2 regions of the Terribacillus sp. JSM ZJ617 genome follow, and region 1 is predicted to be linked to the other one. Evidence: riboswitches for the same ligand, from Rfam matches in the RefSeq annotation. Region 1 holds a riboswitch; the other holds the start of a gene.
What was found. Region 1 has a riboswitch for S-adenosylmethionine ahead of ACH6C1_RS02825 (LLM class flavin-dependent oxidoreductase). Riboswitches for the same ligand answer to the same signal wherever they lie in the genome.
Positions count from the first base shown of each region.

Region 1 (14,948 bases):
TGCAAATGCCCCCTCTCATTATTGATAGAATTAAAGGGAAGGAGGACAATTATGCTGACAACTCTTTATGTTGTGCGTCATGCGCATACTATTTATACACCCGATGAACGGAACCGGACATTATCCGAGGAAGGATATCGTGATGCGAGGATAGTTCAGAAGCTTTTAGCAGCCGAACAAGTAGATACCTATATCTCCAGTCCCTATCGGCGTGCTTGGGAAACGATCGTGCGTAATGCTTCCGCTGCTGTTCTGGATGAAAGATTGCGAGAGCGGCAAGTTGCCGCTGCACCGGTTGAAGACTTCCAAGGAGCTATGGACCGTTTATGGTCACAGGAGGAATATCAGTTTCCGGGAGGTGAATCGAATAGGAGCGCTAGAGCAAGAGGCGTAGATGCCTTTCAGGATATACTCGCTGCTTATGCTGGCAAACGAATCGCTATCGGAACCCACGGTAATCTGATGGTGCTGACAATGGGCCATTACGACACCCGATTCAATTATGATTTCTGGAAACAGCTGAACATGCCCGCTATCTGGAAGCTAACCTTCGATGGCCAGCAATACATACAGGCCGAGCCTTTATCCATACAAAAATAGCGGACATTATCTGTCCGCTATTTTCCATCCATATGCAATTTCAGGGTAAGATACCCCTTCAATCTGAAGCTTGTCTTCAGCGATTTTCACTCCGCCTAAGCCTTCATAGAAATGCCTGGCATCATTTCCGACGAGCATCCATGCCACCACGCCTGTCATTCCTTCGGCCGCAAGCCGATTTTCCAAAGCTCGAATAAGCATCTTTCCGATCCCACGATTCTTATTGGCAGGATCAAGATAAACTGCGTATACCTCGCCATCGTAATCCGGATGTATATTATCCCGGCATCTGCCTCCGCTGATGAAGCCGACAACCGTCTCACCTTCTTCTGCAACAAGCAGTAAGGATCCGGACTTCAGCACCCTTTCAAACCGAGCTGCTCTTTCTTCCGGTCGAATGGCAGTTAGATAATCAGCAGGCAATATATCCTGATAGGCAAATTGCCAGCCAAGCATACTAATTTCTCCGATCCTATTACAGTCAGCTTTTCTTGCTTCACGTATGGTAACTGTCATCCTGATCCCCCTTTTTAGATTAAGCTAATACAGTAGGCTGAAAATCTATCAATAAAACAGCTCGTACACCTGGGCGATCTGCTTCCCCTTTTTGGATTGGGCTGACATAGTGACTGACCGCCTCATCATGTACTCCGTAGGATTCCAACGGCTTATGGATTTCAAAGCTTTCGTGGAATTGACTGGAGTCAGCGTCTTTAGGCAGCTTTCCGGCACAAGCAGGAGTCGCAATGATATTAAGCCCTCCAACGACATTATCCCGCTTGATAAGATGGGCAAATGTGAATGGTTCGCCATCCTGATGAATCAGATTCGGCGAAGATACGCCCTCTTGTCCCTTTTCAGTCACTTCCAGCTTCACAAAATGAATGCCCGCATGAACCGGTAAAATCAAATCCTCTTTACGCCAGAATGTTTCGTGATAATCATGCATGATGATTTTCTGTAATAATTTGTTTTCCAGGATATGATCCGGCAGGGCCGGGAATTCACGGTAAGAATCCACATACTCCGGATTGAAGCGTCCCTGGAAATACTGCGCCATGCTTCCGTTTTCCCGTTCGATACCCGGCAGCCATTCCAATCGGTCATCCTTGTCGAAGATGATTGCCCGTGAATAGCGACGGTAACGATTTAAATCAAGCGCATAGCTATCTGCCGGCAATGTATCGAAAACTGCCTGTATTTCAGCTAAATCCTGTTCCATCCCCTCATATGCCAGATCCTTTTGTAAATCATATATGCTGTATCCTTGTTTCTCTAATGCATTCATGCTTAAACCTCCACAAAACTATAATCTTTCTCTATCATAATACATGCAGAGATAAAGGAACATGATTTCGTTTGCGATTTTGTGACATTTGAAAAGGAGTGGACCATTTGAGAAAATCAAAAGCAGAATTTGAAAAGCTATTCCAGACAGCTTCCAACCTCCAAAAGCTGTTGCAGGCTGGTGACGTACTGTACAGTTCTATTGGTCCTTCCACCTTCTTCTTCAGCCACGCTGGTATAGTCGGCAGTGACGGGCGGATTTTCCATGCACACCCATCAGGCGGTATCACCGAATCATTGACAGTGTATCTGTCCCCGCACCGCTACGGCGGAACAATCACGCTGCTCCGGCCAAAAATAGATCCGTCTGGTGCAGCAGATTGGGCAAAACGTTCCATCAGCTTGATGAAAGGATACCGTTTCAGCCGCACCTTGGCAGACCCTGCTTGGAATTATTGCACAAAATTCGTCTGGCAGGCGTTTTGGAGCGGCGCCAGCACCGATTTGACCAGTGCGCGAAAACAGCTGCTCAAACGCTGGATCTTTCCGCACCATATCAAGCACTCCACCCATTTTGAGCCGATTGCAAAATTCTCTCTTGAGTATCGGCTCTAGTCATAATTTTCTGGTAAAATGATGAAGATAGTATAATTAAAGGGGGATCTTGACATGCAATTTGAACAGAAATTAGAGAAATATGCCGAGCTGCTGCTGCATATCGGCTTGAAAGTTAAGCAAGGACAGGACTTGATGATTGTAGCTGATCTAGCTGCTGCACCTTTTACAAAGGTCGTAGCTGAGAAAGCATACGAAGCCGGCATGCGGGACGTAATTGTCGATTATCAGGATGATAATATTACAAAAGCAAAAGTGAAGCATGCAAAAGAAGAAGATTTGGATTACTTCACCCCATTCCGAGGCCGTGTGTATGAAGAACTAGCAGCAGCGGACACAGCTTTCCTGGAGCTCAAGACACCGAATCCATCTCTTTTTGACGGAATTGATCCAGCAAGGGTTGCACGCTATACAAAAGCAGTGGGTGCTGCCAGACAAGGGTATCAAGCTCACAAAACAAATGGTCGTATTAATTGGCTGATCGCTTCGGTACCAACTGTCGAATGGGCAGAGTCTGTCTTCCCCGACTCACAGGGACAGGAAGCTATCGATAAGCTGTGGGATGCTATCTTCTTCACAACTCGCTCCGATCAGGAAAATACAGTCGAGCTGTGGGAACAGCATGTTGCAGCCATGAAGAAGAATGCTGACCACTTAAATGCACGCGACTATCGCAAGCTCCATTATACGGGGCCAGGTACTGATTTAACGATTGAACTGCATCCTGATTCCTTCTGGACTTGCGCAGAATTCATGAAAGAAGATGGCTCTACATATATTCCGAATCTTCCTACAGAAGAAGTATTTACTATTCCAGTTAAAAATGGAGTAAACGGAACAGTTAGCAGTACAAAGCCATTGAATTATGCTGGTACGTTGCTGGAGAACTTCTCCCTTACATTCGAAAATGGAAAAGTAGTAGATTTCAAAGCCGAAAAAGGCTATGAAACATTGAAGAACTTGCTGGAAACGGACGAAGGCGCACAATTTCTTGGAGAGGTTGCACTTGTACCGCATCAATCACCGATTTCCCAGTCGGGAATCGTCTTCAATAATACCTTATTCGATGAGAATGCTTCGTGTCATTTGGCTCTCGGACAAGCGATTGGCATGTGCGTGAAGGATGCCCGCGAGAAATCAAAAGGAGAACTAGAGGCAATCGGCTTCAACTACAGTCTCACACATGTTGATTTCATGGTTGGCTCTGGGGAATTATCCATCACGGGCGAAACACCAGATGGCACCGTGGAACAAATCTTCGAAAATGGAAACTGGGCTTTTTAAGAATATAGAAAAGGAGCAGCATTACGCTGCTCCTTTTCTATGTACGGCAGATCATGAGTACTTCTCGGTAATAGCCAAGCTGATGAGGACAAAGTTCTTCATGTGCAACCTCGATCCGCTGACGTGGAGCTCCTGCAACAATTTCCGCTTCTACGCTTGCTGCTTTTCCTTCGACGAGCTTCTCCAAATCATTAACCCGCATCCGCACGATCTGTACCACTTCTTCATTCAGAAGAATATCCGGGAGTTCCTCCAAATAGTAAAAGAATTGGTGACAGAACTCTCGATCAACCAGGTTTTTAGCAAATAACTCTTCTTGAATGATTCCTTTATAAAAAAGATCGCTCTCCTGGAGCGTCACACCCAATTCTTCCTGCACTTCACGTAAACCTCCGACCACAGGCGTTTCGCCGCTTTCCAGATGACCAGCTGCGGTAATGTCGTATTTCCCGGGAAATTCACTTTTATTGAAAGAACGCTGCTGTAGATAAATGTATAGTTCTGTACCATCATGTTCCACGAACCAGCAGTGAAAAGTCTCATGCCAGTCTCCATCACGATGGACTTCCTCTCTTTCCTTCACCCCAAGCTCCCGATGCTGCTCATCGAAAATCGTCAATAGCTCCATGTTTTGCCCCCATACTTATTCCTTTTTTTCTAATGTAAGCGATATCGCCAGGCTTGTCTACCGTATATTTCCAATCAGATCGAGTTATCGCGCATTTCCTCGACTAATGGCATGATTTCCTTGGTAAAACGTTCCATTTCCTGCTTGTGCGGCGAAAATTGAAGCAGCAGAAGACTGACGCCGGCATGCTCGTAGGCAAGTATCCGCTGCGCAATTTGCATCGGCGTCCCAACCAGATGCGGCCGCAAGCCCCTTGCAGAAACAGCATCATCGCTGATCTTGCTTTTTTGTGCCAGCTCTTCCTCTGTTACATATGATTCGTAATCCGCACCGGTAATTCTTTCCCATTCCTGGTAAGCTTCTTCCTCCGTTTCGCGGCAAATGACATAAGCTGTCATGCCGAATTCGGTAAACGGAGACTTGCCGGCTGCTTCACGGCGGATCTGCATATCAGCGATCATACTGGCCACTTCCTGTACAGTACCGCCCTTCATTACATAGGCATCGCATGTCTCGGCAATTGTCTGTCGTAAATAGTCACTCTCGCCGCCTGCGTATAATGGCGAGATCTCTTTGCTCTTGCCAGCTGGTAAATAATCGACGTGCTGAACTTGATAGTACAAACCATCATAGGTGTAATTGCCAGCTGTCCAAACTCCGCGCAGCACTTCGAAAAATTCCTCGGTTTGCATATAGAAATCCTCTGATCCCGCTATATCGCCATCTTGGCGCTTTTGTTCCTCTTCGCGCAAGAAAGAAACAACTGCCAAGGAAAAACGGCTATTACTTACCTGATCAATCATTACTGCTTGTCTCGCGGCTTCCACGGGCTGATCAATGCTCGGCCGGACTGCTGCCATGATGTGCAGTCTATCGGTTGCTTCCGCAATAGCACCAGCTGCTTCCCAAAAGTTAAGCTGCTGATCGGCATTTTTCCCTTGGTATAGGTAGGTATCTGGAAGAAAGACGGCATCGAACCCTAAATCCTCCGCCAGATGCGCCGTTTCCTGCACATCTGACAAACTTAGCGGTCCACCATCCTCCACATGACGCAGCCAGCTGCTTGAAACTGGCTGCCAGTATGCATATTTCATTGTTATTACTCCTTTTGCACATAGGAAATCCTACCGAACGACACATCGATTCTACTAAAAAAGCTTCTTCGATGAGGAAGAAGCTCTGTATTGCAGCCGTCGTCATCTTATCACGCAGCTTTTCGCTGCAGGTCGTAGCACCTTCCTGCAGGACTGCCCTCCTGCAGTGGGTTGCCGGGCTTCATCGGGCCTTTCCCTCCGCCACTCGTTATAAGATTTCTTATGAATTGTACTTCCTACTATACCAGATTTGCAGTGTCAGATTCAAACAGAACAACTGCTATGCCTGCTGCATGTACGCCTCCATCAAAAGGCGGAACCCATCCTGTCTTGCTTTTTCTTCATAAACAGGACTGGTGAGCATGAACTCAATCTCCCCGCCGTAGTAGTCTTCCAGCTCTCCAAGCTGCTGCAGCACCTCAGCTGGTGTTCCGATTACCATGGTTGGACGATTGTCCTCAAGACGCTCCTTTTCATAAGGAGACATTTTATAATCTGCTGCTGTATCCGGACGCAGCATCCCTTTGACGGGCCTTCCTTGTTCCTGAAGCAGCGATGCAACCTCATGGCTCTTTGCCAGTGCTTCTGCAGCTTCTGTCGTCTCTGCACAGAACAAAAACAGACTGACCATCATTTGCGGCTGCTGCTTCCCTTTCCGGAAGGATTTCTGATACACATCCAGCACTGCCGCATCCTTGTCTCCCCGTATGAATTGGGCATAAGCGAATCCGATTCCATGATATGCAGCAAGACCTGCACTGCCAGCGCTGCCGCCCAGCAGCCAGACAGATGGGGCGGTGCCAATGCTCGGCATCGCTACCAAGTCCCCGAACCGATGCTTTTCTTCTTTTCTTATATTCAAATAATGAAGCAAATCGCGTATCTGCCGATCATACCAATCCTCCGGCACAGCTCTATGCTCTTGCAGCGCTCTTTTCGCTGCCGGCATTCCTCCTGGCGCACGCCCGATACCAAGGTCGATTCTTCCTGGATGAAGCGCTTCGAGCAATCTTGCATTTTCAGCAACTTTATACGCACTATAATGAGGCAGCATAACACCGCCTGAGCCGATACGGATACGGGATGTTTTAGCAGCAAGATGCCCCATCAGAAGCTCTGGACTGCTATGGGCGAGGCTGCCGGCGTGATGCTCGGACACCCAGAAACGCACATAGCCAAGTTGATCTGCAAGTTCGGCCAGCCGCACTGTTTCCTCCAATGCCTCTGTTGCATTACCGTCTTCTTTGATTCGGGATTGATCCAATATACTAAGCTTCATACTATCCACTCCTTCTTTGTATCATATCCTGTGCGAAAGACTTTTAAAAACAATCCGTTTTTCTGTATGCTAGAATTGACTGAATAAAAAGGATGGTGCTCATATGATTGGATTTATCGGATTAGGAATCATGGGTCAAAACATGGCAGCTAATCTGCTCGAAAAGGGCGAACAGTTAGTTGTCTATAATCGTACAAAAGAAAAAGCTCAAGCACTATTGGACAAAGGTGCTGTCTGGGCAGATTCCCCCCGGAAAGTCGGAGAACAAGCTGATATCGTATTTACGATGCTGACAGATCCTGCAGCTGTTCAAGCAGTTGCTTACGGAGAAGATGGGCTTTTCAGCGGGATGCAGGAAAACAGTTTATGGGTGGATGTCAGTACTGTTAAGCCAGCGTTCACAAAAGAGATGGCAGAAGCCGCTCGTGCGCACCATATCCGTTTTGTTGATGCTCCTGTATCTGGTTCAAAGGCACCGGCACAGCAAGGTAAACTGCACTTCCTTGTCGGCGGAGACGACCAAGATGTCAAGGAGGTCACTCCTCTGCTTGAGAAAATGGGACAAAGCATCCAGCATATGGGCGCCAATGGGAATGGCTCAGCTACTAAGCTGGCAGTGAATATGCTGCTTGTTCAATCCTTGACTGGTCTATCTGAAGCAATCAGCTTCGGCGAAGCAGTCGGCCTTGATAAAGAGCATCTGATGGATGTATTGCTTGCCCTTCCTGTTACAAGCGATATTCAAGCAGGCAAAAGGGATACGATTCTCCAGCAGAACTTTGAACCGCAATTCCCTCTGGAGCATGCTTACAAGGACTTGCAGCAGATTTCCGAAACAGCTTATGAAGCAGGCGCTCCTCTTCCAATGACAAACAGTGTGAAAGAACTGTATGCATTAGCGAAGAAAAATGGTTATGGCAAACAGGATGTCGCTGCCGTTTATGCACTTTTAGCAAGAGATTGAGACGAATCAGACAAAGAATCCGAATTTTTTCGGATTCTTTTTTTATTCTCATTTATTTTTTTAATTAACATTGGCATATTAACAAGAGGCACAGGGTATCAAGCTCTGAGATACTTAATTTGTGTGAAGTAATTTTTTTGCATATTTTCACCAAATTATAATCATTATCATCTGATCAATTTATTAAATTTTTTAAATCAGATAAAGGCATGCTATGACTGGTCAGAATACTTTCATATCAATATTTTTATGCTAATATAATTATGGTTTTATTAATTTAATTACTTTTAAAAGGAGTCTTCATCATGGCTGATTCATCTAACAAACCAAAACGGGAGGTCAAGTGGATTCCGCTCCTGATCACTGTATTGATCGGCGTAATTCTTTGGTTCGTCCCTTCACCAGATGGTGTTAAAGCAGAAGCATGGCATTTATTCGCTATCTTCGTTGCTACGATCATCGGTCTGATCATTAAACCGATGCCAATGGGCAGTGTCGCCATCCTTTCGCTGACGGCTATCGTTTTGACGAAGACACTTGGATTAGAAGAAGCGCTGAGCGGCTTCCAGAACAGTACAATCTGGCTCATCGTCATTGCATTCTTTATTTCCAGAGGTTTCATCAAAACCGGCCTCGGATCCAGAATTGCCTATTTGTTCGTACGTCTATTCGGTAAGAAGACTTTAGGCTTGTCTTACTCGTTGATTGGCAGTGACTTGATTCTGTCACCGGCTATGCCATCCAATACAGCTCGTGCCGGCGGTATCATTTTCCCGATCATCCAGTCGTTATCAAACTCATATGGCTCTAAAAGCGGTGATGGTACGGAGCGCAAAATCGGTTCCTTCCTGACTTTTGCTTCCTATCAGGGAAACGGGATTACTTCCGCAATGTTTCTGACAGCAATGGCAGCAAACCCATTGGCAGCTAGTGCTGCAGAGAGCGTCACTGGCCAATCCATCTCTTGGGGCAGCTGGATTCTCGCTTCCATCGTTCCTGGTATCATCAGTTTGATCGTTATTCCATTCGTCATCTTCAAGCTGTATCCTCCTGAAATCAAGGAGACACCGAAGGCGACTGAAATGGCAACAGAAAAATTGCAAAGCATGGGTAAACTGAAGCGTTCTGAATGGTATATGATCGGCGTATTCTTATTGCTGCTCGTATTGTGGATCTTTGGTGAGAGCTTCGGAATCGGCTCTACGACTGCAGCTTTCATCGGACTAGTCGTACTATTGCTGACTGAAGTTTTGACTTGGTCTGATATCAAGCAGGAACAAGGTGCATGGGACACACTTGTATGGTTCGCTGTACTTGTCATGATGGCAAATTACTTGAACGAACTTGGCCTTGTCCCTTGGTTCAGTGACATTATGGGAAATGTCGTAAGTACACTTTCCTGGCCTGTCGCTTTGCTCATATTAGCTATCGTGTACTTCTACTCCCACTATTTCTTTGCGAGTAACACAGCACACGTCAGCGCTATGTACGCAGCCTTTCTTTCAGTAGTTGTGGCTGCCGGCGCGCCGCCATTATTGTCAGCCCTACTGTTAGCTTTCTTCAGCAACTTGTTCGGCTGTTTGACACACTACGGCAGCGGTCCTGCACCTGTATTCTTCGGAGCAGGCTTCGTCACTCAGCAAAAATGGTGGGGACTTGGCTTCCTCATCTCCATCATCCATCTTGTCGTCTGGATCGGTATCGGCGGACTTTGGTGGAAACTGATTGGTCTATGGTAAATAAATAAAAACAGGAATCCTTCGTGGATTCCTGTTTTTTTAATTGCTTGTATAAGTAGCTGCATCTGCTGCTTCAATAAACGGACTCAAGTTACCAATGCTGTACATATGCAATTCATGCATCGCGCGTGTACATGCTGTATAAAGCAAGGTACGTTCTGATTCATGGCCATACGCCTCATCTGAGACATCGTACAGAATGACAGCATCGAATTCGATACCTTTGGCTAAATATGCAGGAATGACCGATAACCCTTTTTTATACTGGGAAGTTGTCTCTGTAATCAAATCTGCTTCCATTTCATCCTTGATCCAGTTATGCGCTTCTTTGCTTTCTTTACTAGTTTTGGCGATAACAGCAATCGTCTCATAACCTGCTTCCTTCAAGGAGTGGATTTTCACCAAGACCAGCTTCCGTCTCTCTGTATCATCAGCTGTTTTCGTCAGCGTCGGAAGATCTCCATCACGGTTGAATGGCTGGATTCGCTTTGCATGATCCAAAAGCTCCTTTGTAAAATCAACAATCTGCCTCGTTGAACGGTAGCTGCGCCATAGCTCGATCCGATGGCTGTCAACTGTGTTACCGGAAAGCACATTCTCCCCTGTCAGCGCATGCGCCTGAATGGCCTGATTGATATCCCCAAGCAATGTCATCCTAGCATTAGGGAACGCCTGCTGTAAGTAAGCGAATTGGAAAGCAGAATAATCCTGTGCTTCATCAATAAGCACATAACGGATGGTTTTATCCGAACGGTCACCAAGCACTTTATCACGGAAATAGACAAACGGCGTCACATCTTCCCAGCTCATGTACTTGCGGATGAGATTTTGCTTGGTTGTTTCATATAGTTCCGTCCATGATGCTGGCATTTCCGGACGTCTTTCAGCTGTCAGCATACGTAAATAGGATTTTTTCACATTGATGAAGGCATGCTTGCGCACTTTCTTGATCAACGGGCGAAGCTTTCGTTCTACAACCCATTTGCGAAGGATTTCTTCTTCCTGTTTGTTTTCCTCAAAATCATCTGTTTCTGTGCGGTCTTTCTTTTGAAGCTCGGAAAAGGCCTCGACATAGTCTTCCTTCTCCATCAGCTCCACTTCTTCCCGGACCCAATCTTTCCTTGTCTCCCAATCACCCCAAAGCTGCAGCTTTTCTACGATCCAAGCTGCCGTCAGCTCTGCTCGGTTCGAAATCGGCAAAGTGTTGGATAGGCTGTAGAAATAAGATTGAATCTCCTGTTTGCTCACTATACGCTGCTTGCGGAAGCTGACGTCCTTGAATATAAGGCCGGCGCGCTTGAATTCATCCAGCTTGTCATCGATATACTGTTTAAAATCAAGGCTTGCTTTATACTGGATTCCAGCCAGCCGCTGCTCTTTTTCCTCACTGGAAGCAAGCAGCATATACTCCATCTGTTCAAATGGTGTTTCGATCGTTTCTCTGCCTTCCAGCTGGGCATCCATATGGGCATAGAAGGTGGCTTGCCTCATATTATCTTCGCCAAGCTCCGGCAGGACATTGGAAACATAGCTATTGAACAGCGGGTTCGGCGACAGCAGTACAATATTCTCAGCCGTAATGCGGTCACGATAATGGTATAGCAGGTAAGCAACACGCTGCAGTGCTGCTGATGTTTTCCCGCTGCCTGCCGCACCTTGTACGATCAGATTAGCTGCTGATTCATTACGGATGATTTGATTTTGTTCCTTTTGAATCGTGGCAACAATACTTTTCATCTCTGTACTGGCATTACCGCCCAAAACATACTGCAGCAGACTGTCTCCTATCGTCACTCCAGTATCGAACAAGGCTACAAGCTTGCCATTCCGGATGATGAATTGACGTTTGAGTGTCATATCACCCTGAATCTTGCCTTCTATCGTTTCATACGAAGCACCACCAGGAGAGAAGTCATAGTACATACTGGAGATTGGTGCACGCCAATCATAAATAAGGAAATCCTCTTCCTTCTCATCCATCAGACTCGCTAAGCCTACATAGATTTCTTCGTCTTGATCAGCACCCTCTTCCCGGAAGTCGATACGACCAAAATAAGGGTTGCGCTGCAGCCGATCCAGCGTCTTCACTTCATTGTGAATCTGCTGATGCGTTCGTTCCCGCTCCCCTAGAAGCTCTGCTTGCTGCTTCAAGCTGGCTTGTGTTTCGTTCACATCATCCGGTTCATCCAGGTTTACGGTCACATCCTCCCAGAAGTTTTTCCGAAGATCAATTACTTTCTCCCGCAGACCTTGTATCATGCCTGCCGTTTTTTCACGCTTCTTTTCGATCGTCTCCTGGACACGGGCCACACGGGCTTGTTCGTCCTTCAAATCCTTTTCATCTTCGGTCATAGCGGCGTCCCTCCAAAACAATTGACATTTATATATAAATGATGTATAATTTTAAATGGTTTGCTAAATTATGTTATATTAGCAGAACATCCTCTATTTTATCATGTTCATTGTTCCCCTGCAATTTTTCTCTATCCTGTCATTTCCAAGCTATCCTTTTGCATATCCTTTCTATTCGTGTGTATAATTAGTTAGGGAATCGAAATATTAACGCGAAAGAAGTGTTTTTCATTCATGACGGACGAACAGCTCGCAAAGCGTAATCTGTTTATCATGTGGTTCGCGAACTTCTTCATCTCGGCAAGCCTGAGTATGATCATGCCATTTCTATCCTTATATATTTCATCATTCGGCACATTATCTGAACGGGAGGTTCAGAGCTGGTCAGGTATCATTTTCGGCGTAACTTTTGTTACCGCATTCATCTGTTCGCCATTCTGGGGTAAAATCGGCGATCGGTATGGACGAAAGCTGATCCTGATTATATCTTCCTTCGGCATGGGGGTTTCCATTCTCCTGCTCGGATTCACCGAAAATGTATGGCAGCTATTCATGCTTCGTGTGTTCATGGGGATCTTTACAGGCTTCATCGGTATATCTCAAGCATTCATCTCGACTCAGACGCCCAGCCACATTGCTGGACGTGTGCTAGGCACCTTACAGACCGGAAGCATCACCGGTATGCTTTTCGGACCAATGATTGGCGGCATACTCGCAGACAGTATCGGCTTCCACGGTACGTTCCTGCTCGTATCGATAAGTGTCTTCACCTCTGCTCTCTTGGTCACCTTCGGAACAAAGGAATATCCGGTCAAGATTCAAAAAGGCGAAAAGTCACACTATACCTCTAAGGAAGTGCTCGCACATATTCTGCGGGACCCGATTTTATTGGTCGTACTCATCTTAAGTTCATTGATTCAAATTGCCAATTTCAGTGTACAGCCTATTTTATCCTTGTATGTGCAAGAACTGCACGGACCTGAGAATATCGCATTCTACTCTGGTATCGCCTTTTCAGCGGCTGGCCTTGGCAATCTGCTCATGACAAGGACTTGGGGGAAGCTTGGCGACCGTATCGGATATGTGAAGATTCTGATTGGGCTTATTTTTGCAGCTGGTATCGTTTATATACCCGGCGCACTGGTCGGCTCCGTATGGGAACTCGCTGCTATCCGCCTGCTCCTCGGTATGGCGATAGGCGGCATCATTCCTTTACGCGTCGCCTATATCAGGCAAGCTGCTCCGCTTACGATGCAAGGAGAAGTACTCGGATATAATAACAGCCTCCGCTTCCTCGGAAACTTCATCGGTCCGATACTTGGCGGGATGATGGCTGGATACTTCGGATTCTCAGCTGTATTCTACATGACAAGTGCGCTGCTCATCATCTGCGGCATTACCTTGCTCACTGCCCATATCCGGAATGCTCGTGCACAAACACGAACTTCTTCCATTTAAAAAAAGATTGCCGAACAAATCGGCAATCTTTTTTTCTTACATATTAAAGCTTCGTACGGCAATCGCTTCGATTTCAACATTCGCACCTTTAGGTAGTTTGGAAATCTCTACTGTTGCACGTGCCGGGTATGGCTCGGACAGATGACGCCCGTATACTTCATTCACCGCTGCAAAATCATCTAAGGATGTAAGGAAGATTGTTGTCTTCACGACTTGATCAAATGACAATCCTGCTTCTTCCAAAATAGCGGACAGATTCTTCATTACCTGATCTGTCTGTTCCTCAATCGTCCCTGCCATCTCTCCTGTTGCCGGATCCAATGGGATCTGACCAGAAATATAAACCGTCCCTGCAGTTTCCACCGCTTGAGAATAAGGTCCGATTGCTTGTGGTGCTTTGTCAGTTTGGATGATGTTACGCATTCGTATCTCTCCTATTTAAACAGATTTAATTACGAAGTCTAAAACAGATTTTTGAAAAAGTCACCTATCGACTTGAAGAAATCCTTCACACTTTGCCAGAAACCATCATTTCCAGCCACTTCATCGATCTTATCCTGGATTGTAGTAGCGATGTCATCAAGCTGTGATTTCACGCCATCGAAATTGATGTCCAGCTCACGCATCTTATCGAATAGATCGATAAGCAGCTGACGGTCTTCATCGCTAAGGCTGATTTCCAGCTTGCTCAGCTGATCCGTTACGATCTGCTCCACATCTTCCCGTGTTGCAGGATTCTGCTCTGCGATTTCTTGCTTGATATCTGTTAAGAGCTGGGTAACCTTTTCGTTATCCAAGCCTTCTTTTTGCGCAAGATCTGTAGCCAGATCAAGCTCTTCATTAGCTACCTCTGTCCGCTCCGTATCCAGGTTCCCATCGGCTGTATCGTACGCCTTGTAGATGCCTGTCAAAGCGGAATGTCCGCTAACCTTAACCGGGGAAGCTACATCTACTGTTGCATCCTCAATACCAGCTGTCAGCAGCGCATTTTTATACATATCCACTGTTACCTGTGTGATATTGTCAGGTGTGACGATTTGGACATCCAGCCCATGACCCTCGTCTTCTCTTGTGATCATCGCCGAGGAATACATTCTGGAATTTGCATCTCCATTTATGTATTTCACGATATCATCGGCTGTAACCGGAATTTCTTCTATATTATCCGTATTTGTGACACCAAGGTCTTCTCTGACTTGTTCTTTTTGTGCTTCTGATAATGAATCTCCAACTACGACAATCGGCAAGCCGAATTTTTCATTGATACTATCCGTGTTCTTTCCTGTACTCGCGGATACAACATCGGAAAAGGCAAAGCTGAACATCAAAGCAACTGTGAAACAAGCCGCTATGCATTTGGTTAACCCTCTCATGGAAATGATCCACCTTTTCTTCAATATGGTCTTGCTTTCCCCATTATAAGCTTTTCTAAGAATAAATAAAGCATTATCCTGACAAGCAGGAAAAGCGGACATACAAAAAGAGCTGCATCATAAGTGATACAGCTCTCCCTTTAAGAACGCTTCTGAACAGAACCATCTTTTTTATGGATAATCGTTTCTGTTCCTTTATTATCCGCAATCTCTTTCGCTCGTTTGATTGCGTCCTGTTTGTTATCGAAGACCTGCGACGGCCGTTTTGAACCTTT
Region 1 covers NZ_JBISEQ010000001.1:565,602-580,549, reverse strand. The annotation lists gene ACH6C1_RS02855 (histidine phosphatase family protein) at 52-600, shown strand; gene ACH6C1_RS02850 (GNAT family N-acetyltransferase) at 607-1,116, opposite strand; gene ACH6C1_RS02845 (2OG-Fe dioxygenase family protein) at 1,136-1,888, opposite strand; gene ACH6C1_RS02840 (hypothetical protein) at 1,996-2,502, shown strand; gene ACH6C1_RS02835 (aminopeptidase) at 2,557-3,786, shown strand; gene ACH6C1_RS02830 (NUDIX hydrolase) at 3,824-4,414, opposite strand; gene ACH6C1_RS02825 (LLM class flavin-dependent oxidoreductase) at 4,489-5,508, opposite strand; SAM riboswitch class I at 5,613-5,725, opposite strand; gene ACH6C1_RS02820 (LLM class flavin-dependent oxidoreductase) at 5,789-6,787, opposite strand; gene ACH6C1_RS02815 (NAD(P)-dependent oxidoreductase) at 6,891-7,751, shown strand; gene ACH6C1_RS02810 (anion permease) at 8,057-9,490, shown strand; gene helD (RNA polymerase recycling motor HelD) at 9,530-11,842, opposite strand; gene ACH6C1_RS02800 (MFS transporter) at 12,077-13,300, shown strand; gene ACH6C1_RS02795 (RidA family protein) at 13,337-13,723, opposite strand; gene ACH6C1_RS02790 (DUF1002 domain-containing protein) at 13,762-14,673, opposite strand; gene ACH6C1_RS02785 (DUF2188 domain-containing protein) at 14,814-14,948, opposite strand, start outside.

Region 2 (14,948 bases), on a different contig from region 1:
CGTTCTGGCGAAGCAGGAAAAGGCTTCGGCGTTGTTGCAGATGAAATCCGCAAACTTTCCGATAATACGAAGGAAGCAGTTCAGACAATCGGGAAATCCCTAACAGAGATACGATCCAGCATTGAAAACCTGACACTCAGCATTAATGAAGTCTCCACTTCATCAGAGGAGCAGTCTGTCGTCATGGTCGAATTCATGAATGACATTCAAGCTTTGGACGAAAAGAGCAAACAAATCATAGAAACAATGAAGAAAGTAACTAACCAGGAATAGGAGATTAGAATATGAATCTAACATTACAAGCGTTGGTCCATCTAGCACCTGAAATCAAAAAAAACCTTGGTGAGAATTGTGCTGTTGTCGTTACCGACACAGAGAATTTTATTTTTTCTTCCCAGTCGAAAGACTTAGATTATAGCGTTAATGTCGGCGATTTTGCTTTTTCTGAGGACAACGATATACTACGTCAGGCATTAAATGGAGAAAAGGTACAAATACATATTCCAAAAGAGCGTTATGGTGTCGGTATGCAATACTCCGCTAATCCTATTCGTGATGAAAATGGGGAGATTGTCGGTGTATTCCAAATCACCAAAACCTTGAAAGACGAAGAAATACTTGATAAAGAGCTGGATGAATTACGCACCATTGTCAGCAGTCTGCAAGGAAAAGTACAGCAAGTTGCAGCGCAGGCTGAGGAACTTTCCGCTACGAGCACGGATATTAATGGACAAGCAGCTCATGCAAATGAGAACTCCCAGGAAATCAGTAAGGTGGTTCAACTGATTGAAGATATTTCTACACAGACGAACTTGTTAGGCTTAAATGCAGCTATTGAAGCAGCCCGTTCTGGAGATGCTGGCAGAGGATTCGGCGTCGTGGCAGATGAAATCCGTAAGCTTTCCGTCGGGACGAAGGAGGCAGTCGGTACAATCGGCCAATCCCTTCAGGAAATACGGACAAATATGGAGAATTTGACTGTGAGCATCGGTGAAGTATCCACTGCCTCAGAAGAACAATCCCGTGTAATGGTAGAGTTCATGGAAGATATACAAAATCTTGATGAACAAAGCAATGATATTGGACAATACATCAAAGACATCACAAATTAAGACGGACTAGCACATAACTACTTCATTGAAAAAGGGGATAAAACAATGAAATCTTTAGTATATTACGGATCAAAAGATGTAAAGGTTGAAAATATCGCTGAGCCAGAGGTCAGCCAAGATACGGTTAAAGTCAAAGTTAAATTCGCAGGTATATGCGGTACTGATTTACACGAATACCTGCATAAGACCTTTGTAACAGAAGATAAAATGATTTTGGGTCATGAGTTTACAGGTGAAATTGTTGAGGTGGGCGGCAATGTAACAAAATTTAAAGCTGGTGATAGAGTAGCCGTTGAACCTATTTGGGGATGTGGTGAGTGTGATACCTGTAAAACAGGAAATTATAATATATGTCCTGATATGAAGTCATACGGAATCCATGAGAATGGCGGCTTCGCTGAATACGTTGTAGTAAAAGAAGCAAATGTATTTGCACTGCCGGATACACTTAGCTATGAATTGGCAGCTTTAATAGAACCTCTAGCTGTTGTATTACAAGCAATCAGAAAAAGCAAATTCAAAATTGGCGACAGCGTAGCGCTTTTTGGTGCAGGGCCCATCGGACTGCTTTTATCAGAAAGTTTGAGAGCAGCAGGAGCTAGTAAGATCTTTGTGGCTGAAGTTAGTGAGGAACGCAGAAAATTAGCTTTGGAAATGGGTGCGGATATCGTTATAAACCCGATAGAGGAAGATGCAGTGCAAGTCATTAAGAATAATACGAATGGCGGAGTGGATGTTTCCTTTGATGTTGCCGGGGTGGAAGCTACATTCAATCAATCTCTTGATTGCATCAAACCTAATGGGGAATTCATGATTGTCAGTGTTTTCGCGAATCCAGTTAACTATCACCCAACAATGCAAGTAGTCAGTGAGAAGAAAATCAATTCCTCTCTTGGTTATAATAATATTTTTAGCCAAGCAATTGATTTGTTAGCTAAAGGATCATTGAATGTTAAGCCAGTCATTACGAGTATTATAGAGCTGGACAACATTGTGGCAGATGGTTTTGAAAAACTGATAAGTGATAAAAATGAATGTAAGATCTTAGTTAAACCTAGTTAAGATAGGAAAAAGGAAGATCAGTTTGATATGCTCCCTTTCAAGTAGACAGTTAAAACTAACTGTTTACTGAAGGGGAGTTTTTTTAAGTTGAGGATTCCATACATCATAATTTTACTTTTTGGATGGGATTGTTTTCACTTGATTCATTTAAAGTTCAACTTAAGTTAGTTGAATAAATAACTGTAAAGAACTTATTAGATTACAGAATAGCTTCAAATAGAGATCCTTGAGTCATGGAAAGCTGGAATAGAGGTTAACAATCGTAGTTGGAGGTAAGAGCTCGATTTCGGTTATAATAGACTTTATTCAAGGAAAAGCTTACACTGGTACAATGTGCACGTAGAATGTTCATAAATGATCTTTCTTTATACTAAGTATATTTGCAATAGCATACGATATATCCCACATTTCTTTCTTCTGTGGTTTTTGGAGTGGTACTAGATAGTCTTTTGATGATGTTAGCTATCAACCTAAAAAGATACGTGGGAATAGGTAGTAAGGGGCATGAGTTATGGATAGAAACAACCAAACATCGAATGATTTACAAAAAGGGTTAAAAAACCGCCATGTGCAGATGATTGCACTGGGCGGAGCAATTGGAACCGGCTTATTTTATGGTTCTGCTTCTTCCATTGGATTAGCAGGACCGGCAATCCCGCTGGCTTACCTGGTAGGCGGCTTGATGATATTCTTTATCATGCGGGCTCTGGGTGAGCTTTCGGTTGATACGCCAAACTCTGGTTCCATCAGTTATTATGCTTATGAGAACTTAGGAGGCTTTTTCGGATTCTTTTCCGGATGGAACTATTGGTTCAATTATGTGGCAGTAACGATGGCTGAGTTGACGGTCGTCGGTATATACGTCCAATATTGGTTTCCGGAAGTACCGTCCTGGCTGACAGCATTCGCTTTCCTTATCTTGATAACTTGTATAAACCTATTAAGTGTCAAGCTTTATGGAGAATTCGAGTTTTATTTCGCTCTCATCAAAGTGGTAGCTATTATTGGCATGATAATTCTAGGTTTGATAATCATCTTCACTGGTTTTGGCAATAACGGTGTACCGACCGGTTTCTCCAACTTATTTGATGAAGGAGGCTTCCTGCCAAACGGAATGATAGGTGTTCTTCTGGCACTTGTACCTGTTATGTTCAGCTTTGGCGGTGTCGAGCTGGTAGGGATAACAGCGGGTGAAGTGGATACACCTAAGAAAACGATTCCTAAAGCAATCAATCAAGTTGTTTACCGCATCTTAATCTTCTATGTTGGTTCAATGATTGTAATCACAGCTATCTTCCCATGGAATCAAATAGACGGGGAAAGCAGTCCCTTTGTTCAAATACTTGATGGCGTCGGTATACCGGCAGCCGCTGGAATATTGAATCTTGTTGTTTTGACTGCAGCTGTGTCGGCGCATAACAGCAGCTTGTACAGCAATGGGCGCATGCTGCATGCCTTAGCGAAGCAAGGCAACGCACCACGGTTCCTGCAGCGTACTGGCAAAAGGACAGGTGCACCAGTACCAGCCATCTTACTCTCTTCCGGGGTGGCAGGAATTGCTGTTATAGTCAACTTCTTAATGCCGGAAAAGGTGTTCGGCTATGTGATGGCCACTGCAACGGTTGCAGGCATCATAAACTGGAGTATGATTATTATCATCCATTTAGCATTCCGTAAACGTATAGGAAAGGAAGCAGCAAGCAAGTTATCCTTCAAGCTGCCGCTGTATCCTATCTCCAATTATGTTGTACTGCTATTCCTGGCAGCTGTGCTTGTCATCATAGGCTTCATGCCGGATTATCGTTTGGCTCTATTTATATTGCCTTTGTGGGTACTGATACTCGTAATAGGATATAAACTGAAGAAAAAATAAAAAATGCGTGTCCATTATAGGGACACGCATTTTTTATTGATTTACTGTCTATCGTATATCCTGACAGGCGTTTACCTTAAGGATTACTTCTCTAATTGCTCTTCTCCCCAATAGCAAATTGCATCTAATACAGGAATCAAAGATAATCCTTTTTCGGTTAGGCTATATTCCACTTTTGGAGGCACTTGAGGATATTCTTTGCGATTAACTAGCTGATCGTTTTCAAGTTCTTTCAGCGTATTGGTTAATGTTTTAAAAGAAATGTTGCCTAGCATCCGTTTTAACTGATTATAGCGAATAGGTTCATTGCTTATATATAGGGCATATAAAACTGACATTTTGTATTTCCCCCCAATTAAAGACAACGTAAATCCAAAACCAGTATTTTTTATTTGATCTTTAAATTCATAGCGATCCATTCAACACTCTCCTTTAGGTAAGTATCGCACTTTAATTACCGTACTTGTAGAAGGATAAGGCATTCAATAAACTAAATGTACATCAAGCTATGATGCAAAGAAAGCGAAATAGGAGGAAACAATTATGAAGACCATTGTCTATGCTCATCCTTGGGAAGGAAGCTTTAATCATGCGATTTTAACTAGCATAACTAAAGACTTAGAAGCCAAAAGAGAGAAATTTCAAGTGATCGATCTTTATAAAGATGAGTTTAACCCCGCCTATACAGCTGAAGAATTGAAGCTGTTTAACAAGGGAGAAACGCCGTACAAATTAGTAAAGGAATATCAGGCAAAATTAAGCCAAGCCACGGAATTGATATTTATTTTCCCAGTCTGGTGGTGGGACTTACCTGCTATTTTAAAGGGTTTCATCGATAAAGTGATGTTGAGTGGCTTTGCTTTTTTAGAAGACAAAGAAATAGGTGGGCTGAAAGGATTATTGACTAACATAAGAAAAACAACTGTCATTTCAACTTCTACAACTGATAAAGCTTACATTGAATCGGAAGGTGGGAACGCTATTCAGGGAGTCTTTATTAACAGAACACTAGCTGACTTGGGATTAAGAAATAATGACACAAAATGGGTTCATTTTTCTGGGGTAAACGTAACAACGGATGAGAAAAGAAAACTGTTCTTACAAGAAATACCCCATAAACTTTGAGTTGATTTTTCTGCTTGACCTTGGCAGATTGATCAGTCTGGTGTAAAAGAACGTAGTACCCGTCATACAGTATCCGGCTTAATCCAGTCACAAAAATTCATAGCAAAAAGCCACACTTGGAGTGAAGTGTGGCTTCTTTCATCTTATTACTTATCTACCCTTAAATTCTTGAAATAATATTCTTTGTCATGATCCGTAATCTCCCTGAGTACTCGGCACGGATTACCTATAGCAACAACATTGGAAGGTATGTCTTTTGTCACTACACTGCCAGCCCCAATGACTGTATTGTCTCCAACTGAGATACCTGGAAGAAGAATCGCACCAGCACCTATCCAACAGTTTCTTCCTACAGTTACTGGTACATTAAATTGATATGCTTCTTCACGGAGTTCGGGCCAGATAGGATGGCCAGCTGTTGCTATCGTTACATTAGGGCCTATCATTGTATAGTCTCCGACGTAAATATGCGTGTCATCTACTAAAGTTAAATTAAAATTGGCGTAAACATTCTTCCCGAAATGAACATGGTTGCCGCCCCAATTTGCGTGGAGTGGGGGCTCTATATAGCAACCTTCCCCAATCTCAGCGAACATTTCTTTAAGCAAAGCTTCTCTTTTTTCTATTTCGGTTGGTCGCGTTTGATTAAAGTCGTATAGCCGTTCGAGGCATACTAGTTGTTGAGCTGCAAAATCTTTATCACCTGGTAGATACAAACTGCTATTGTGCAGTCTATCTTTAAAACTTTTATCCATATGTACAGCCTCATTTCTTCAAAAAAGTTGATTATAGTCTCAGCTAACGTCTTTCATTACGTTCTCACCTATCAAGAAGTTTCAAGACTTGATTATTGGCTCAATCGTTTAGGCTTAACACTAATTTCGTTAGCGCGTATTAAAATCAACCGACAGAACATTATCCCTGCTACACATACTAGAAGAAAATAAGGAAATATCAAAAAGGAAATGTTGGCCAACAACTGTCCTAGCAAGGGCGCCACTAAAGTAGCACCTGTGTAAGCAAAGGCCATTTGAATTCCCATAGCTGCTTGTGAATGATCTACTCCAAAATATACAGGAGTTTGGTGTAACATAGAAGGGTAGATTGGTGCAAGACCGGTTCCTATAATGACAAAGGATAATAGAGTAAATATTGTAGGAAATGGAAGTGACATTATAACTAAACCGAAAGCAGCCAAAGTACATCCCAGCCGTATTAATGCTTCATTCTTTATACGTATTGATAGAAATCCACTTAACATACGGCCTGCTGTCATACCAAGAAAGTACAAAGAAATCCAACCAGCGGCACTTTCGGCTGGGACATTCTCTATTTTGACTAAGTAACTTGAACCCCAGAGCATTATACAAGCCTCTGTTGATGCTATTAAGAAAAATGACACCATTCCAAAGGCAGATCCTTTTTTCTTAAAGGAGTTCCGCAATCCCATTTTACTTTCTGAATTGGTTTCTTTCGTATATTGAATTCTCTTACTATCAGCAGTTTCGTATTTTTTCCACCTTGAAAGTGAAAAGAGGAGCAGCAAGACTAATGCAAACTGTAATAATGAAATGGTAAAATAACCACTTCTCCAAGAATTCCCCCAAACCACCAATACTGATAATATAACAGGGCCGAGCAGAGCTCCAACTCCCCAGAATGCATGTAACCAGTTCATATGTTTTGCTTCGTAGTGAGTAGCGACAAACCTGTTTAAAGCTGCATCCACCGCTCCAGCACCCAGTCCCAATGGTATAGCACATACTATCAGCCAGATAAATGAAGGAGAAAATGAGAAACCAAGCAGTGCGATAGCAGTCATGGAAATACTTACTATCACGATCCTGCCGGTACCTAGTATTCTAATTAATCTATAAGAAAACAGACTGGATACTATTGTTCCTATAGAGATAATGATGGAAGCAATACCTGCATTGCCAATCGGTACGCCAAGATCAGTATTCATAAGCGGCCACGCAGACCCTAATATAGAATCGGGTAAACCTAAGCTGATAAATGATAAGTAAATTAAGAAGATGAAGAACATGATATCCTCCTATTCATAAAAAGGAAGCTTATACTGCAAATAAACAGCAATTACCACCCTGTGTTAACGAGTTATTCGCATAAACTTAATCAATTATATTTTTATTCATCGATCTCCTGCTTCATTCATTGGAAACATGCATGAAATTAGAAGCGATAACTTTTTAAGGATGAAATAAATTAGAATAGAGGCCATTACAGCCAATAATTTTACAAGGGACAAAAGAGAGCACTTTTACTCGTGTTTTCCTTTCTAATAAGGAGATATTGTGAAAGCAATGCCTGGGCTTCCTAAAACTATTGATAAAAAAATAGGGGATGTGTATAATCCTACTTACTGTGAAAAAAATATTCTTTTCTTCTTATTTAGAGAGATGGAGGGACTGGCCCGAAGAAATCTCGGCAGCGGAACTTATGTAATGGAGTTGCTGTGCCAAATCCAGCAAGCTGCGGCTTGATAGATAAGAGGAGTGTTTTATAGATATAAAGCCTCTTCTTATGGATCTAAGAGGGGCTTTATTTTTTTACAATAAAACAAAATCAGAGGTGAATCAATGAAGAAAGCAAATCCATGGGCTCTCATCCCATTTATTGTTTTTCTAGTTTTATTTATTGGATCCGGAGTTATCACAGGAGATTTTTATAACTTTCCGGTCATAGTAGCAATCACAATAGCAGCGGGTGTAGCTCTGTCTATGAATAGAAGTGAATCTCTTACTAAAAAGGTTGATATTTTCTGCAAAGGTGCAGGTAATAGCAATGTCATGCTGATGGTGATCATATTCATTTTAGCAGGAGCGTTTTCTGAAGTTGCCAAAGGCATGGGAGCAGTGGAGTCTGCTGTAAACCTTACTACATCAGTCGTTCCTCAAAACCTGCTAGTTGTAGGCTTATTTGTCATTGCATGCTTTATTTCCTTGTCGATGGGGACATCTGTTGGTTCCATTGTAGCACTAGCTCCAATTGGAGTTGGGATAAGCGATGAAACCAGTCTTTCGATGGCTTTGGTGATGGGAGCGATTGTTGGTGGGTCGATGTTCGGTGATAATCTATCCTTCATATCAGATACAACGATAACTTCCGTTCGTACGCAGGGCGCACAGATGAAAGATAAATTTAAAGTTAATTTTTTGATTGTGTTGCCTGCAGCTATTGTTACGTGTATCATTTTAGGATTTATCGCTATTGGTGAATCAGCTCAAGTAGAACATATAAACTATAATTGGATAAAGATAATTCCTTACGTCCTAGTCATAGTTTTTGCTTTAATTGGTATGAACGTCTTCCTCGTACTTGTGCTGGGAATAGTTCTTGCGGGAGCTGTTGGCTGGATAGATGGCAGCTACCATTTCATGAGCCTGATGCAGCAGATTGGTGATGGAATGGCGGGTATGTATGAAATTGCCTTCCTTGCAATATTAATAGCTGGAATGGTAGAGATAATTAAGTTTAATGGAGGAATTGATTATATTCTGCACCTTGCAACGCGTAGAATTAAAACGAAAAAGGGTGCCGAATTTAGTATCGCAGGGCTTGTTAGCCTAACTGATGTATCAACTGCTAATAACACAATCTCTATAATGATTACTGGTCCACTAGCCAAAAATATTGCAAATGAGTATGGGATAGAGCCAAGAAAGTCAGCTAGTATATTAGATCTTTTCTCTTGCTCCATCCAAGGTCTTCTACCATATGGAGCGCAATTATTGACTGCTGCAACCGTAGCAGGAATTTCGCCAATCAGTATCATTCCCTACAGCTTCTATCCAATCTTGGTAGGTATTTGCGGCATTATCGCCATCTTAATTGGCTATCCAAAAAAGAAAAATACTTCGGAAAAATGACTTTTCAGCTTTTCATAAGAGAAAAATATGTATTTATTCCAGTATGGGAACAAGCGGAATTATACCGCATACTAGCTTATTGGTGAAAACTGGTTCTGCCTTATAGAAAAATATACTAGGCGGACTTTTACAACAACAAAACTAAATAGTATGGAGTAGAAAAAACAGCTGCAACCTTGGGACAAACAAGTAGCTGTTTTTTCTTATTTATAAAGCCAATCTCTGCGGAATGTGAAGAGAATACTCAGATAAATATTCAAAACCCTTACCAATTCCCCCAGCCGCGTGACTGTCTGAACCAGGAACAAGCGGAATTCCCATTTTTGCTGCGTGCGCTATAAGCTCAACTGGCGGATAGATTTCTTTACATAATGGTTTATAAAGACCAGCTGTATTCACATCAAGCTCATATCCTTTTCTCTTTATGAGTTCCAGAATGTGTTTCTGTTCCTGTGAGAAAGAAGCCGGCTTCTGATAAGCAAGCTGAAATTTTTGAATCAGCGTAACATGACCAATTCTTCCTGGTTTATAGTGACCAAGATCAGCTTCAATGGAAGACTGGAGATTATCATAATAAGCTTTATATAATGGTAAAAGTCCTCCAAATGCATCGGCAGCACGTCCAAATTCTTCCTCACTATGATCAATACAGAAGAAAGACTTATCCGGTGCTTGGAGCATGTGCACGGAAAGGATACCATCATCCATTTCAGGACCGTATGTATCGAGGAAAGTTTGTGTTTCTTGTTCGTAGCCTCTGATATAATCAACTTCAAAGCCAATATTGATTTGCAGTTCATTTTTATATTGTTTTTGCAGCGCTTTGCCTTCCATTACATAAGCTTCCACCTGGTTTCGGTCCATGGTGCTGTCACGATGTGGAGCGGGATCCGTAAAGCCTTCCGGAAGCGGAGCATGTTCTGTAAATGATAAATGGGTAAGTCCTTTTTCGATTGCCTGCAGAACGTAGGCTTCCATTTTATCGTCTGCGCCGTGCTGGCAATACTGCGTATGTACGTGAAAATCTCCTGGCATTTGCTTGCTCCTTTCGTTATGTGTTGACGTTAGTATCTCATTATGTTACATTCAAATCAACAGAAATCCTTTATCTAAGTAAAGTGGTAGAATGATAAAGAAAGAATCGGAGGCTTATAGATGTTCTTACCAGCAGGAAGTCGTGATTTGACAGGTCGACAGCTTGTCAATCGAGTCAGCATATATGAAAAGTTCCAATCTGTCGTGAATTTACGAAATTATCAATCGATTGAAACACCTGTTATTGAGTATAGCACAACATTTACCAATCCTTATGCCGGTATGACACTTAAAAAGATGCTCAAATGGTTTGATGAAGAAGGGGAAATCGAAGTATTGCGCCCGGATTGGACGATTGCAGTTGCTCGTGCTCTTGCGAATCAGCAGTCTGATCAGCAGAAATGGGCGTATGCTGGATCTGTATTCAAAAAAGATCATGCAGGCGTCGAAAGCCATCAGGCTGGTATCGAAATCATCCGGACCCCAGGTCTGTATGGGGAATATGAAAGTTTGTTCACAGCAGTCCGCTTCCTTCGGGAACTAGGATTGCAGCAGTATAGCATCGAGCTCGGGCATACGGAAATCTTCGAGACATTTATTTCTTCTCTGGAACTTATTGATGCTGATGCTTCTAACATTAGACAGGCGATGCACGATAAGCGAAAAGATGAAGTATATCGTCTTGTCAAGGAAGCAGGAAATGAGGAGACAGCCGAAGCAGTCGCTGCATTAGCTGATGCATTTGGCGGAACAGCTATTTTAGATAAATTCGCTGGGACGTGGGAAAATAACGCTAAATTATTACCTGTTATCCAAGAGCTTCAGCAGCTTGCGGCTGCTTTGGAAGAGCTTGGTCAGGATGTCATCGTGGATCTGGGGCGTGTAAAGCAGCTTCCATACTACAATGGCGCCATGTTCAGAGGTTTTCTGGCGGAAAGTGGAGCTGAATGCTTCTCTGGCGGCAGATATGACGAGCTGTACGAACAGTTTGGCGGAAAGATGAGCGCTGTCGGCTTGGCATTTGATATGGACGTGCTTGCTGCTGCGCTGCCAGCACCACATAGACAAGAACGCATATGCTTGCTGACGGATGAGCAAGGTCTGATTGCAGCTGAAGCACTGCGGTATAAATATCCAAATGCAATTGTAGACATCAGGACAGAAGCAACAGCCGAAAATTATGATCGAGTTTATCAAGTGGTTCAGAGCGGAGAAGGATACGAGGTGGTCGAGAGATGAAACCAGTCATCGCATTAACGAAAGGTCGCGTCGAAAAGCAATTCCTCGCATATTTGGAGGAACGAGGGTTCGACAGCAAACCATTGGTGGAAAAAGGACGCAAGTTAAGCGTTGAAACGGATGAGGCAATCTATTTCTTCGCCAAAGGCGTAGATGTGACAACGTATGTACAGCATGGCATTGCAGATCTGGGAATCGTAGGAGAAGACATCATTGCTGAATTCCAGCCAGATGTATTCAATCTCTTCCCATTGCCATTTGGTGCTTGCAAGATGGCGGTTGCTGCTGAGAAGGATAAAGTTTGGCCGGACCGGAAGAAACGGATCGCCAGCAAGTACACAAATATCACGAAGCAATATTATTTAGAAAAAGGCGAGTCGGTCGACATCATCAAGCTGGAAGGGTCCGTGGAATTGGCACCGCTGCTTGGATTGGCAGATGCCATTGTCGATATCGTCGAAACAGGTACGACCTTGAAAGAGAATGGTTTGGAAGTAATCGAAGATATCCAGCACTTCACGGCCAGAGTCATTGCTAACCGTTCTTCTTTAAAAATGAAACGCAATATTCTCCAGCCTTACCTTTCTGTTTTACAGGAAGAGGTGACGCAATCATGAGAAAGCTTACCAGTACGCAATTCCTGGAACAGTTTTGCACCCGGAAAGCAGACAGCGGTTTTGACCCTGAGGTTCTTCAGTCTGTATCGGCTATTTTGAAGGATGTCCGGCTGGAAGGCGATCAGGCTGTACGGAAATATACTGAGCAATTCGATGATACAATAACAGATCAGCTTCTTGTGTCGGAAGCTGAGATAAAAGAGGCAAAAGCCAAATTGGCACCTGAGACGTTGACAGCTTTAAAGCAAGCGGCGGCAAATATTCGTGCTTTTCATGAAAAGCAAGTCACAGCATCCCGCATCATAACTGCCGAGGAAGGCAAACAGCTCGGTCAGCTCATCTTGCCGATGGAGCGAATCGGTATATATGTGCCTGGAGGCAAGGCGGTATATCCGTCGACAATTCTGATGAATGCCATTCCAGCACGGCTGGCAGGTGTGAGGGAAATCATTATGGTAACACCAGTGAAGAACAATGGGGCGATTGCTCCTGTCTTAGTGGCTGCAGCTGAAATTGCCGGCGTGGATAAAATATATAAAATTGGCGGTGCCCAGGCGATTGGAGCTCTGGCATATGGAACGGAAACGATCGCTTCAGTAGATAAAATTGTCGGACCGGGAAATGCGTATGTAGCTGCGGCGAAAATGCTCGTCTTCGGTCAGGTTGGGATTGATATGATTGCTGGCCCATCCGAAGTAGCTATCATTGCAGACGCAACTGCTGATCCTGCATTTATAGCTGCGGATTTGCTGGCCCAGGCAGAACATGATGAAAATGCAAGAGTAGTCCTTTTGACAGACAGTGAGGCTTTGATCCAATCAGTAGAAAAAGAGCTGGAAAGCCAGTTGGAGAAGCTGCCTCGCAAAGCAATTGCAAGCGAAGCAATAAACGGGGAAAGTGCTCTTGTTCTGACAAATTCTATGGGTGAGAGCTTCGAGTTATCGAATGCTTTTGCTCCCGAACACTTGGAAATCCAGACAGCTGATCCGCTATCAACTTTAGGAAAGATAAAACATGCTGGATCGGTCTTCCTTGGTTCCTATGCTCCTACAGCTTTAGGTGACTATTACGGGGGAACAAATCACGTATTGCCGACAAACGGCACAGCAAGATTCTCATCAGGGCTCAGTGTGGATGATTTTATTAAGAAAACGACATTCACGTATTATGATAGACAAGCATTGGAGCAAGGCAGAACGGCTATCACTCAGCTGACAGAAGAGGAACAGCTGACAGGACATGGAGAATCGATCAATATCCGATTCAAGTCATAGACAGGGGGATGCAATAATGCGTACAGCAGAAAAAGCTCGTAAAACGTTCGAAACAGACATCAACATGCAGGTGAATCTGGATGACAACAGCAACATCTCAATCAATACTGGGGTAGGGTTCTTCGATCATATGCTGACATTGTTCGCAAGTCATGCCAGAATCGGACTAGTTGTAGAAGCAAAAGGTGATTTACATATCGATAGTCACCACACAGTGGAGGATACTGGCATTGTGCTCGGACAGCTGATGAAAGAAGCGCTCGGTACAAAGGAAGGTATCAACCGCTATGGCAACGCCTTTGTGCCAATGGATGAAACATTAGGCTTTGTAGCTCTGGATATCAGCGGACGCCCGTTCCTTGTGTTTGATGCAGAATTCGAAAATCCTAAACTGGGCAACTTCGATACAGAGCTGGTACGCGAATTTTTCCAAGCGTTTTCTGTGCACGCAGGTATCACACTGCACGCAAAGGTTCATTACGGATCCAATACGCATCATAAAGCAGAATCTTTGTTCAAAGCACTTGGCCAATCGCTGGCAATTGCCATTAAAGTGAACCCAGATATCAAAGGTGTCAACAGTACGAAAGGGATGATCGAATGATCGCAATCGTCGATTATGGCGTCGGCAATGTCGCCAGTGTCGCCAATGCTTGCAAGCAGCTTGGATATGAAACGATACTGACAGACAAAAAAGAGGAATTTGAGCAAGCAACACATATCATTCTGCCAGGTGTTGGATCATTCCGAGCCGCGATGGAGGAGATAAACAAGCGCGACTTGCGCGAAATGCTTCTTGATTTAGCTGCACGTAAACCATTCATCGGTATTTGTGTAGGCATGCAGTTGTTATTTGAGAAGGGCTTCGAACATGGTGAAACAGAAGGGCTTGGTCTGATTCCAGGAACTGTTGAGAAAATAGAAACAAGTCACCTGCTTCCCCATATTGGCTGGAATGCATTGGAGGTAAGTGACAGTTTTCCGACTTACACAGAACAAAACGGTAAACATGTTTACTTCGTTCACAGTTATCAGGCGAACACACCGGAAGAATATATTGTTGCCAGTACGGAATATGGGACACAGATCCCTGCAATCGTGCAGAAAGGGAATATTTGCGGTATCCAGTTCCACCCGGAGAAAAGTGAGAAAGTAGGCCAGTTGTTATTGCAGAGCGTATTTGAAAGCAGCCAGCAGGCGTACAGCAAGGAGGAAGGCATATGATCGCAAAACGTATCATTCCATGTCTTGATGTGAGGGATGGCACTGTCGTCAAGGGTACGAATTTTGTTTCACTGCGTGAACTCGGTGATCCTGTTGCCATGGCTGCGGCGTATTCGAAAAGCGGCGCAGATGAGATTGTGTTCCTCGACATTTCCGCAACACATGAAGGACGGGCGACGATGATGGACATCGTACGTCAGACTGCATTGCACGTGTTCGTGCCTTTTACAGTCGGAGGCGGCGTTCGCTCACTTGATGACATGACGACCATGCTTCAGGCTGGAGCGGATAAAGTAGCCATTAACTCAGCAGCAGTTGCCGACCCGGATCTCATCACAAAGGGAGCAGAGAAGTTTGGTTCACAATGTATTGTCGTTGCCATCGACGCGAAACGTTTTGAGGATGGCTGGCACGTGGTAACACACGGCGGCCGTAAGGATACAGGCATAGATGCAATCGAATGGGCGAAGGAGGCAGAAGCGAGAGGAGCAGGGGAG
Region 2 covers NZ_JBISEQ010000002.1:346,251-361,198, forward strand. The annotation lists partial or broken gene ACH6C1_RS07965 (methyl-accepting chemotaxis protein) at 1-273, shown strand, start outside; gene ACH6C1_RS07970 (methyl-accepting chemotaxis protein) at 285-1,112, shown strand; gene ACH6C1_RS07975 (2,3-butanediol dehydrogenase) at 1,158-2,174, shown strand; gene ACH6C1_RS07980 (amino acid permease) at 2,686-4,047, shown strand; gene ACH6C1_RS07985 (winged helix-turn-helix transcriptional regulator) at 4,131-4,466, opposite strand; gene ACH6C1_RS07990 (NAD(P)H-dependent oxidoreductase) at 4,591-5,172, shown strand; gene ACH6C1_RS07995 (sugar O-acetyltransferase) at 5,319-5,927, opposite strand; gene ACH6C1_RS08000 (MFS transporter) at 6,020-7,219, opposite strand; SAM riboswitch class I at 7,578-7,686, shown strand; gene ACH6C1_RS08005 (Na+/H+ antiporter NhaC family protein) at 7,773-9,062, shown strand; gene hisJ (histidinol-phosphatase HisJ) at 9,270-10,097, opposite strand; gene ACH6C1_RS08015 (ATP phosphoribosyltransferase regulatory subunit) at 10,218-11,336, shown strand; gene hisG (ATP phosphoribosyltransferase) at 11,333-11,953, shown strand; gene hisD (histidinol dehydrogenase) at 11,947-13,227, shown strand; gene hisB (imidazoleglycerol-phosphate dehydratase HisB) at 13,244-13,831, shown strand; gene hisH (imidazole glycerol phosphate synthase subunit HisH) at 13,828-14,451, shown strand; gene hisF (imidazole glycerol phosphate synthase subunit HisF) at 14,448-14,948, shown strand, end outside.
Region 2: another riboswitch for S-adenosylmethionine. It lies ahead of ACH6C1_RS08005 (Na+/H+ antiporter NhaC family protein); the one in region 1 lies ahead of ACH6C1_RS02825 (LLM class flavin-dependent oxidoreductase).